DNA from 2 places in the Methylopila musalis genome. Region 1 is predicted to be linked to the other one. Evidence: predicted binding sites of a transcription regulator. Region 1 holds the regulator's gene; the other holds the start of a gene.
What was found. Region 1 encodes PhoB, which activates phosphate uptake and scavenging genes when phosphate is short. Its sites were predicted from a motif close to TGTCATNNANCTGTCAT; they were not measured.

Region 2: the regulator PhoB is predicted to act here: its motif matches at 2,505-2,521, upstream of ACFQ4O_RS00650 (YdcH family protein).

The regions. Positions count from the first base shown of each region.
Region 1 is NZ_JBHTMX010000042.1:10,528-15,213, forward strand. It holds gene oxlT (oxalate/formate MFS antiporter) at 1-1,004, shown strand, start outside; gene phoB (phosphate regulon transcriptional regulator PhoB) at 1,176-1,877, opposite strand; gene phoU (phosphate signaling complex protein PhoU) at 1,882-2,598, opposite strand; gene pstB (phosphate ABC transporter ATP-binding protein PstB) at 2,639-3,463, opposite strand; partial or broken gene pstA (phosphate ABC transporter permease PstA) at 3,487-4,290, opposite strand.
Region 2 is NZ_JBHTMX010000002.1:12,185-16,870, forward strand. It holds gene ACFQ4O_RS00645 (ABC transporter ATP-binding protein) at 98-1,906, opposite strand; gene ACFQ4O_RS00650 (YdcH family protein) at 2,294-2,476, opposite strand; gene ACFQ4O_RS00655 (YdcH family protein) at 2,661-2,885, shown strand; gene purE (5-(carboxyamino)imidazole ribonucleotide mutase) at 3,015-3,524, shown strand; gene ACFQ4O_RS00665 (5-(carboxyamino)imidazole ribonucleotide synthase) at 3,527-4,603, shown strand.

The DNA.
Region 1 (4,686 bases):
CCACCTCGCTGACCGGCTTCTACGTGGGCCAGATCATCGCCGGCGTCGGCGCAGGCGCGGTCTACGGCACCTGCGTCGGCAACGCGCTGAAGTGGTTCCCCGACAAGCGCGGCCTCGCCGCCGGCATCACCGCCGCGGGCTTCGGCGCGGGCGCGGCGCTGACCGTGGCGCCGATCCAGTCCATGATCGCCAATTCCGGCTACCAGGCCGCCTTCATCTGGTTCGGCATCGGTCAGGCCGTGGTGATCTGCGTGATGTCGATGCTGCTGCGCGCGCCCAAGGCCGGCCAGACGCCGGGCGTCGCCGTCAACGCCGCCAACATCCAGAGCCGCCGCAACTACGGCCCGTCCGAGGTCGTGCGTCAGCCGATCTTCTGGCTGATGTACTTCATGTTCGTCATCGTCGGCGCCGGCGGCCTGATGATCACCGCCAACCTGAAGCCGATCGCCGCCGACCTGCACATCGACAAGGTGCCGGTGACCCTGCTCGGCCTCACCATGACGGTCGTCACCTTCTCCGCCACCATCGACCGCGTGCTGAACGGCCTCACCCGTCCGTTCTTCGGCTGGGTGTCCGACAAGATCGGCCGCGAGAACACCATGTTCGTCGCCTTCGCCATGGAAGGCATCGGCATCTACATGCTCTACCTCTGGGGCCACGACCCGCTGTGGTTCGTGCTGCTCTCGGGCTTCGTGTTCTTCGCCTGGGGCGAGATCTACTCCCTGTTCCCGGCCACCTGCACCGACACGTTCGGCTCCAAGTTCGCCGCCACCAACGCGGGCATGCTCTACACCGCCAAGGGCACGGCCGCGCTGCTGGTGCCGGTCGCGAACTACGTGCAGCAGGGCCAGGGCTCCTGGGACGGCGTGTTCCTGATCGCCGCCGGCGCCAACATCCTCGCCTCCGTGCTCGCCATCGTGGTGCTGAAGCCCTGGCGCCTGCGCGTCGTGGCCGGGGCCAAGGCCGATGCGCCCGCCCCCGCCCACGCGGCGCCTGCGGAGTAAGTTCGCCGCGAACCTGACGGGGTCGCGCTCCCATCGCCCCGTCCGCGGCCACTCAGCCCCCGGCGCGCCCTCGCGCCGGGGGCTTTTTCATGCGCCGAAACGCACGACGCCCCGGACCGTCATCGGGTCCGGGGCGTCGCGGCGTGAGGTGAGGTCAGGCGCCCCCTGACCTCACTGGGTGCGGGCGAAGGTCTCGTCGAACGAGTAACCCGCGCCGCGCACGGTGCGGATCGGATCGAGCTGACGCCCGCGATTGATGGCCTTGCGCAGCCGGCCCACATGCACGTCGACGGTGCGCTCGTCGATGTAGACGTCGTGGCCCCAGACCCCGTCCAGCAGCTGCTCGCGGGAGAACACCCGCCCGGCCGACTGCATCAGGAACTCCAGCAGCTTGAACTCCGTCGGCCCGAGATGGATCTCGCGCGACTGCCGATGCACCCGGTGCGACTGGCGGTCGAGCTCGATGTCGCCGGCCTTCAGCACGGTCGCCACATGCTCGGGCTTGGCCCGGCGCAGCAGCGCGCGCACCCGCGCCACCAGCTCCGGCACCGAGAACGGCTTGACCACATAGTCGTCCGCGCCGGTGGCGAGGCCGCGCACGCGCTCGGCCTCCTCGCCGCGCGCGGTCAGCATGATGATGGGCAGGCGTTCGGTCTCGGGCCGGGTCCGCAGCCGGCGGCACAGCTCGATGCCCGACAGCCCCGGCAGCATCCAGTCGAGCAGGATCAGGTCCGGCGTCCACTCCCGCAGCCGCGTCTCGGCCTCGTCGCCGCGGGCCACCGCCTCCACGGCGTAGCCCTCGGCTTCGAGGTTGTAGCGGAGGAGGAGCGTCAGCGGCTCCTCGTCCTCGACGATCATCACGCGTGGCGTCATCGGCTCAACCCGGTGTGAACTCGATCTTGGTCGAGCTCGAGGTGTCGCCCTTCGGGCGGTCTTCCGTCAGCGGAACGCCGTTGACCAAATAATAGATGGTCTCCGCGATGTTGGTGGCGTGGTCGCCGATGCGCTCCACGTTCTTCGCGCAGAACAGAAGATGCGCGCAGAAGCCGATGTTGCGCGGATCCTCCATCATGTAGGTCAGCAGCTCGCGGAACAGCGAGGTGTAGAGCTGGTCGATCTCGCCGTCCCGGTTCCAGACCTCGAGCGCGCGCGTCTCGTCGCGCTGGGTGTAGGCGTCGAGCACCTCCTTCAGCTGTCCGAGCGTCAGGTTGGCGATGTGCGCCACGCCGTGGGCGAGCTTCGGCGGCTGGAACTGGCCGTCGAGCGCGATGACGCGCTTGGCGATGTTCTTGGCGAGGTCGCCGATGCGCTCCAGATCGTTGGCGATGCGCAGCGACGCCACCACCTCGCGCAGGTCGATGGCGACCGGCGCGCGCTTGGCGATGGTGAGGATGGCGCGCTCCTCGATCTCCTGCTGGAGGCGGTCGATGGAGCGGTCCCAGTCGATCACCCGGCGGGCGAGCGGGCTGTCGCGGGTGAGCAGCGCGTCGACGGATTCCGCGACGAGCTTCTCGCACAGGCCGCCCATCTCCGCGAGCTTGTCGCCAAGCTCCTTGAGGTCGGCGTCGAAGGCGCTGACGATGTGGTCGGGCATGGTGGTGGTGGTCATGTGGGTGTCTCCCCTCCCGTCCCGGTCAGCCGAAGCGGCCCGTGATGTAGTCCTGGGTGCGGCGGTCGTTCGGGCTGGTGAAGATCTGCTCGGTCGGACCGGTCTCGACGATGACGCCGAGGTGGAAGAACGCCGTGCGCTGGGACACGCGCGCCGCCTGCTGCATGGAATGCGTCACGATCACGATCGTGAAGTTCTGGCGCAGCTCGTCGATCAGCTCCTCGATCTTGGCAGTCGCGATGGGGTCGAGCGCCGAGCAGGGCTCGTCCATCAGGATCACCTCGGGGCTCACCGCGATGGCGCGGGCGATGCACAGGCGCTGCTGCTGGCCGCCGGAAAGGCCGGTGCCGCCGTCGTTGAGGCGGTCCTTCACCTCGTTCCAGAGGCTCGCCTTGCGCAGGCTGTCCTCGACGATCTCGTCCATCTCCGCCTTGGAGCGGGCGAGGCCGTGGATGCGCGGGCCGTAGGCCACGTTCTCGTAGATCGACTTCGGGAACGGGTTCGGCTTCTGGAACACCATGCCGACCCGGGCGCGCAGCTGCACCACGTCGAGGGCGGAGTCGTAGATGTCATAGTCGTCGATGGTGATCTTGCCGGTGACCCGGCAGATCGAGATCGTGTCGTTCATGCGGTTGATGCAGCGCAGGAACGTGGACTTGCCGCAGCCGGACGGGCCGATGAAGGCCGTGACCGACCGCTCGGCCATGTCGATGGAGACGTCCTTCAGGGCGTGCTTGTCGCCGTAATAGACGTTCACGTTGCGGGCGGAGATCTTGGCGGCGCCGCCAAGATCGGCGGAGGGCGCGCTCTGGCTCTGGCTCTGGGCCGGGGCGGTCACGTTGGCGTTCATGGTCGACACTCCTTCGGTCACGCTCACCACCGCCGCTCGAAGCGTTTGCGCAGCAGGATCGCAAGTCCGTTCATGAGGAAGAGGAACATCAGCAGCACGATGATGGCCGCCGAGGTCTTGGCCTGGAACGCGACCTCGGGCAGGTCGGACCAGAGATAGATCTGCACCGGCAGCACCGTCGTCGCCGAGGACAGGCTCGTCGGCACGTCCACGATGAAGGCCACCATGCCGATCAGCAGCAGCGGCGCGGTCTCGCCCAGGGCGTGGGCCATGCCGATGATGGTGCCGGTCATGATGCCGGGCATCGCCAGCGGCAGGGTGTGGTGGAACACCGCCTGCTGGTGCGAGGCGCCGACGCCGAGCGCGGCCTCGCGGATCGAGGGCGGCACGGCCTTCAGCGCGGCGCGGCTCGCGATGATGATCGTGGGCAGCACCAGCAGGGCGAGCACGAAGCCGCCGACCACCGCGGAGGACCGCGGCATGCCGAAGAAGTTCAGGAACACCGCGAGGCCGAGCAGACCGTAGACGATGGAGGGCACCGCCGCGAGGTTGTTGATGTTGATCTCGATGATGTCCGTGATCCGGTTCTTCGGAGCGAACTCCTCGAGATAGATCGCGGCGCCGACGCCGACCGGCAGGCAGAGCACGAGCGTGACCGCCATGGTCAGCAGCGAGCCCACCAGCGCGCCGAGCACGCCGGCCTGCTCCGCTTCGCGGGAGTCGCCGGTGGTGAAGAAGCCGGTGTTGAGGCTCGACGTCACCAGACCCTTCTGCTTCAGCGACTCCAGCCAGGCGACCTGCTGGTCGTTGAGCCGGCGGGAATTCTCCGGGGTCTCGTAGATCAGCACCTTCCACTGCCCGGCGGGCGCGGCGTTCTGGGTTTCCAGCGGCACCAGCACCCGGCCCTCGACGCGGTCGGCGGCGAGGCTCGTCACCTTCACGAGGCCGCCGTTGATGGCGACGATCCGGCTCGGCAGCTTCTCGTCCAGCGTCTCCGCGCCGCTCTGGTTCTTGAACCGCGTCTCGAAGTCCGCGGCCTCGCCCGCCAGCGTCTCCATCTGGGAGCGCAGGCTGTCGGCGTCGGAGTCGATCTTGGCGAGCGTGTTGCGGGCGATGGTGACCCGGCTCTCCTCGCCCGAGGCCTGGGCTTCGGCCAGCGCGCGCTCGGCGGCCGGCCGGTCGGCCAGGATGCCGTCGCGCAGGGTCTTCACGCGCTCCACCTC
Region 2 (4,686 bases), on a different contig from region 1:
CTCGATTCTCGGAACGTTGACGTTTCTGGGTCCCGGCTCGGAGGCCGGGACAAGAGAAGTGGGCGGCCCTTTCAGCCGCCCACTTAAGCGCCCCCCCTCACACCGGGATGACCTCCGCCTCGCGGACGGCTTCGCCGGCCTGCCGCTCGAACAGGCGGCGATAGGCGCCGCCGTCGCGCGCCACCAGATCGTTATGGGCGCCCTGCTCGATGATGCGCCCGCGGTCGAACACCAGGATGCGGTCCATGGCGCGCACGGTGGACAGGCGGTGCGCCACGACGATGGTGGTGCGACCGACCATCAGCCGCTCGATGGCCTCCTGGATCGCGGCCTCCGATTCCGAATCAAGGCTCGATGTCGCCTCGTCCAGGATCAGGATCGGCGCGTCCGCCAGAAAGGCGCGGGCGATGGCGACGCGCTGGCGCTCGCCGCCGGAGAGCTTCACGCCGCGCTCACCCACCAGCGTGGCGTAGCCCTTGGGCAGCGCCAGGATGAAGTCGTGCGCGTTGGCGAGCCGCGCCGCCTGCTCGATCTCGGCCATGGTCGCATCGGGCCGGGCGTAGGCGATGTTCTCCGCGAGCGAGCGGTGGAACAGCGTGGGCTCCTGCGGCACGATCGCGATCCGGGACCGGAGGCTCGCCTGCGCCGCCCCGCTCACGTCCTGCCCGTCGATGGTGATGCGGCCGCCGGTGGCGTCGTAGAGCCGCTGCACCAGCTTGATGAAGGTGGTCTTGCCCGATCCGGAGCGGCCGACGAGACCCACCCGCTCGCCCGCGTCGATCACCACCGACAGGTCGCGGTAGAGCGGCGTCGGGTGGGCGGCGTAGTGGAACGTCACGTTCTCGAAGGCGATGCGGCCACGCTCGACCGTGATCGCGCCTGCGCCCGGACGGTCCTCGACGCCGATCGGCACGTCGTGCAGTTCGACCAGCTCCTGCAGGTCGTTCACCGCCCGCTGCAGGTCGGCCACATGCATCCCCACGTCCCGCAGGTACCCGTGGATGACGGCGAACATGGTGAGCACGAAGGCGGTGTCGCCGGCGGTCGCCCGCCCCTCCCACCACAGCCACACGCCGACGCCGAGCGTCGCCGCGCGCAGCAGCATCAGCACCAGATTCTGGATGATGCCATTCCAGGTGCCGCGCCTCCACATGCGGGTGGTGCGCCGGCTCCATTTGCCGAGCGTCCAGCCGAGCCGGCGATCCTCGCGCGCCTCCGCGCCGAAGGCCTTCACCACGGCGTTGCAGGTCACGGCGTCCGCCATCACGCCGCCGAGCCGGGTGTCCCAGGCGTTGGACAGCTGCGCCGCCGGAGCGACCCAGAACAGCGAGATGCTGACGGTCAGGGCGATGTAGAGCGCCGATCCGACGAAGGTGACGAGCCCCATGATCGGCCAGTGCGCGCCGAGCACGGCGGTCGCCCCCACCAGCACCAGCAGCGACGGCATCAGCGCGATCAGCGCCAGATCGTCGAACTGGTCGATGGCCCACATGCCGCGGGACACCTTGCGCACGGTCGAGCCGGCGAAGCTGTTGGCGTGCCAGTCGGTGGAGAGCCGCTGCACCCGCGCGAAGGCCTCGGCGGAGGCTTCGCGCATGATGATCTGCGTCATGGGAATCACGGTCATGAAGGCGACGCCGCGGAACACGGCGATCGCCCCCGACAGCGCCACGATTACGCCGAAGGCCCAGAGCGCGGCGTGGAGCGCCGCATCCCGCTCGGCGGCCGCGAGGGCGTCGATCAGCCGGCCGGCGAACAGCGGAATGGCGAGGTCGGCGACGGTCGCGAGCGCGATCGCGCCAGCGACCGTCGCGACGCGCGCCGGCTGGCGGGCCCAGTGCGACAGGACGAAGCGGACGACCTTCGCGAACGGAGCGTCGCGAAACGAAACGGTGCGGAAGGACATGTCGGTTTCCGGCCGCGCAACGGCGGTCCGGCCCCAAAAGCATGGTCAGAAACAGCGCGGCGGCGCAAAGCCGCAGTTCGCCGTTCGGGACGGCGCGCGCATGAACAGTCTGGAAAGAACGGCTGTCGCGCGGCGGTCCGCGTGAAAAGCGGGCCTAGCGGCGCGCGGAACCGGAGGGCGTGGTCGCGACGGTCAGCGTCATGCGTGTCCCTCCATGTCCTTGGGGTGAGCCGGGAGATACGTAGTTAAACGGAGGACGCCGCCCAAGCAAGCGCCGGGACGCGCTTTTGAAGACGTCGAGATCAAAAAGCCACAGTAGAAATAGAAACGCCGCCGACCTGTCGGCCGACGGCGCAAGATCGCCCTCAAAGAGGATCGGTCGTCTGATCAGTGCACGGTGTGGCCGGGTTTGGCCAGTCGCACGATCTCATCCTTGATCTGCAATTTCTTGCGCTTGAGCGACGACAGCTTCACGTCGTCGGTGTTTGCGTGAGCGAGCTCGAGCTCGATCTCGCGCTCTATCGCTTTGTGCTTCTTCTCCAGTTCCACAAGATGCGACTCGATGGACATAAAGCACGTCTCCCTCGTCTGATCTCGACGTCATCAGCATGTCACGAGTTCCCCGGCCTGTCGAATGGTCTTGAGCGTCATTTTTGGATCACAGTGACGCGAGTCGGGGGGCCACTTGCCCGCGCGCCGGCCGGCGGCGATACTCCGCGGCCTTGGGCGACGGGTGGCGTTTGGACGGGCGGGCATGGCGATACAGGACAACGACGCGCGGGCCGACGAACAGGCCGCGCAGGACGAACTCGCCAGGCTGAAGGAAGAGCACCGCGATCTCGACACCGCCATCGAGGCGCTGGAGCGCCTAGGCGCCGGCGACCGGCTGCAGATCCAGCGGCTGAAGAAGCGCAAGCTCGGCCTGAAAGACCGCATGTCCTATCTGGAAGACCAGCTCACCCCCGACATCATCGCCTGAACCGGCGCCGCGCGGGCGAACGCCCGCTGTTTGCGACCGATGGCGCAGGCCGCGTCGGCTTGCGCCGGACGGCCCCGGCGCCTATCGTTCGGCCTCTTGATCCCACCCCAGCTTGATGCAGGAGACACGATGGTCGCGGAACGCCGCGCCGAGCCGGCGCCCGTCGCCATCGTCATGGGCAGCCAGTCGGACTGGAGCACCATGACGCACGCCGCAGAGACGCTGACCAAGCTCGGCGTCGCCCATGAGGCGCGCATCGTCTCGGCCCATCGCACGCCGGACCGGCTGGTGGCCTTCGCAAAGGCCGCGCGCGACGACGGGTTCAAGGTGGTGATCGCCGGCGCCGGCGGCGCCGCGCACCTGCCGGGCATGGTCGCCTCCATGACGCCGCTGCCCGTGTTCGGCGTGCCGGTGCAATCCCAGGCCCTGTCCGGCCTCGACAGCCTGCTGTCGATCGTGCAGATGCCCGCCGGCGTGCCGGTGGGCACGCTCGCCATCGGCCGCGCCGGGGCGGTGAACGCCGCGCTGCTCGCGGCCTCCGTTCTGGCGCTCAACGATCCGGCGCTCGCCGGACGCCTCGACGACTGGCGCGCGGCGCAGACCGGATCCGTGGCCGAGGCCCCCTCAGGAGACCTGTGACGATGACGACGCCCCTCGCCCCCGGCGCCACCATCGGCATTCTCGGCGGCGGCCAGCTCGGCCGCATGATCGCCCTCGCCGCGGCGCCGCTCGGCCTGCGCGTCCACGTCTACGCTCCGGACGCCGACAGCCCCGCCTTCGACGTGGCGGCCGAGCGCACCCTCGCGGCCTATGACGACGAGGCGGCGCTGGCGCTGTTCGCCGAGTCGGTCGACGTGGTGACCTACGAGTTCGAGAACGTGCCGGCGGCGACCGCCCGGCTGATCTCCGCCCATCGGCCGCTGTTTCCGGACGCCCGCGCCCTGTCGGTGACGCAGGACCGGCTGACCGAGAAGGCCTTCGTGCGCGACCTCGGCCTGCCGACGCCGGCCTTCGCGCCGGTGGACGACCGCGCCAGCATGGCCGCCGCCGTCGGCGCCATCGGCCGCCCCTCGGTGCTGAAGACCCGCCGATTCGGCTACGACGGCAAGGGCCAGGTTCTGGTGCGCGAAGGGCTCGGGCTCGACCAGGCGCTCGCCATGATGAACGGCCAGCCGGCGATTCTCGAAGCCTTCGTGCCGTTCCGGGCCGAGGTGTCGGTGGTGGCCGCGCGCGGTCGCGACGGCGCCTTCGCCGCCTACGACGTGGTGGAGAACCGGCACGAGAATCACATCCTGCGATCCTCGCACGTGCCCGCCGACATCCGGCCCGAGACAGCGGCCTCCGCGATCGCGATCGCGCGCAAGATCGCCGACGCCTTCCAGTATGTGGGCGTGTTCGCGGTCGAGATGTTCCTCGTCGCCGGGCCGACCGGCGAGAAGGTGGTGGTGAACGAGATCGCGCCCCGGGTGCACAACTCCGGCCACTGGACCATCGAGGGCGCGCAGACGAGCCAGTTCGAGCAGCATGTGCGCGCCATCGCCGGCTGGCCGCTGGGCTCCACCGCCACGCGCGGGCGGGTGGAGATGACCAATCTGCTGGGCGCCGAGGCCAACCGCTGGCGCGATCTGCTGGCGGAGCCGGGCGCGGCCGTCCACCTCTATGGCAAAGGCGAGCCCAAGCCCGGCCGCAAGATGGGCCACGTCACCCGCGTGCGCTGATCCCCTCGGGCGCGGCCGCCTTATCGGCCGGGCGCCCGTGGACAAGGGCCGCCCGCTCTGGTAAACGCTGCCCCACGATGGCG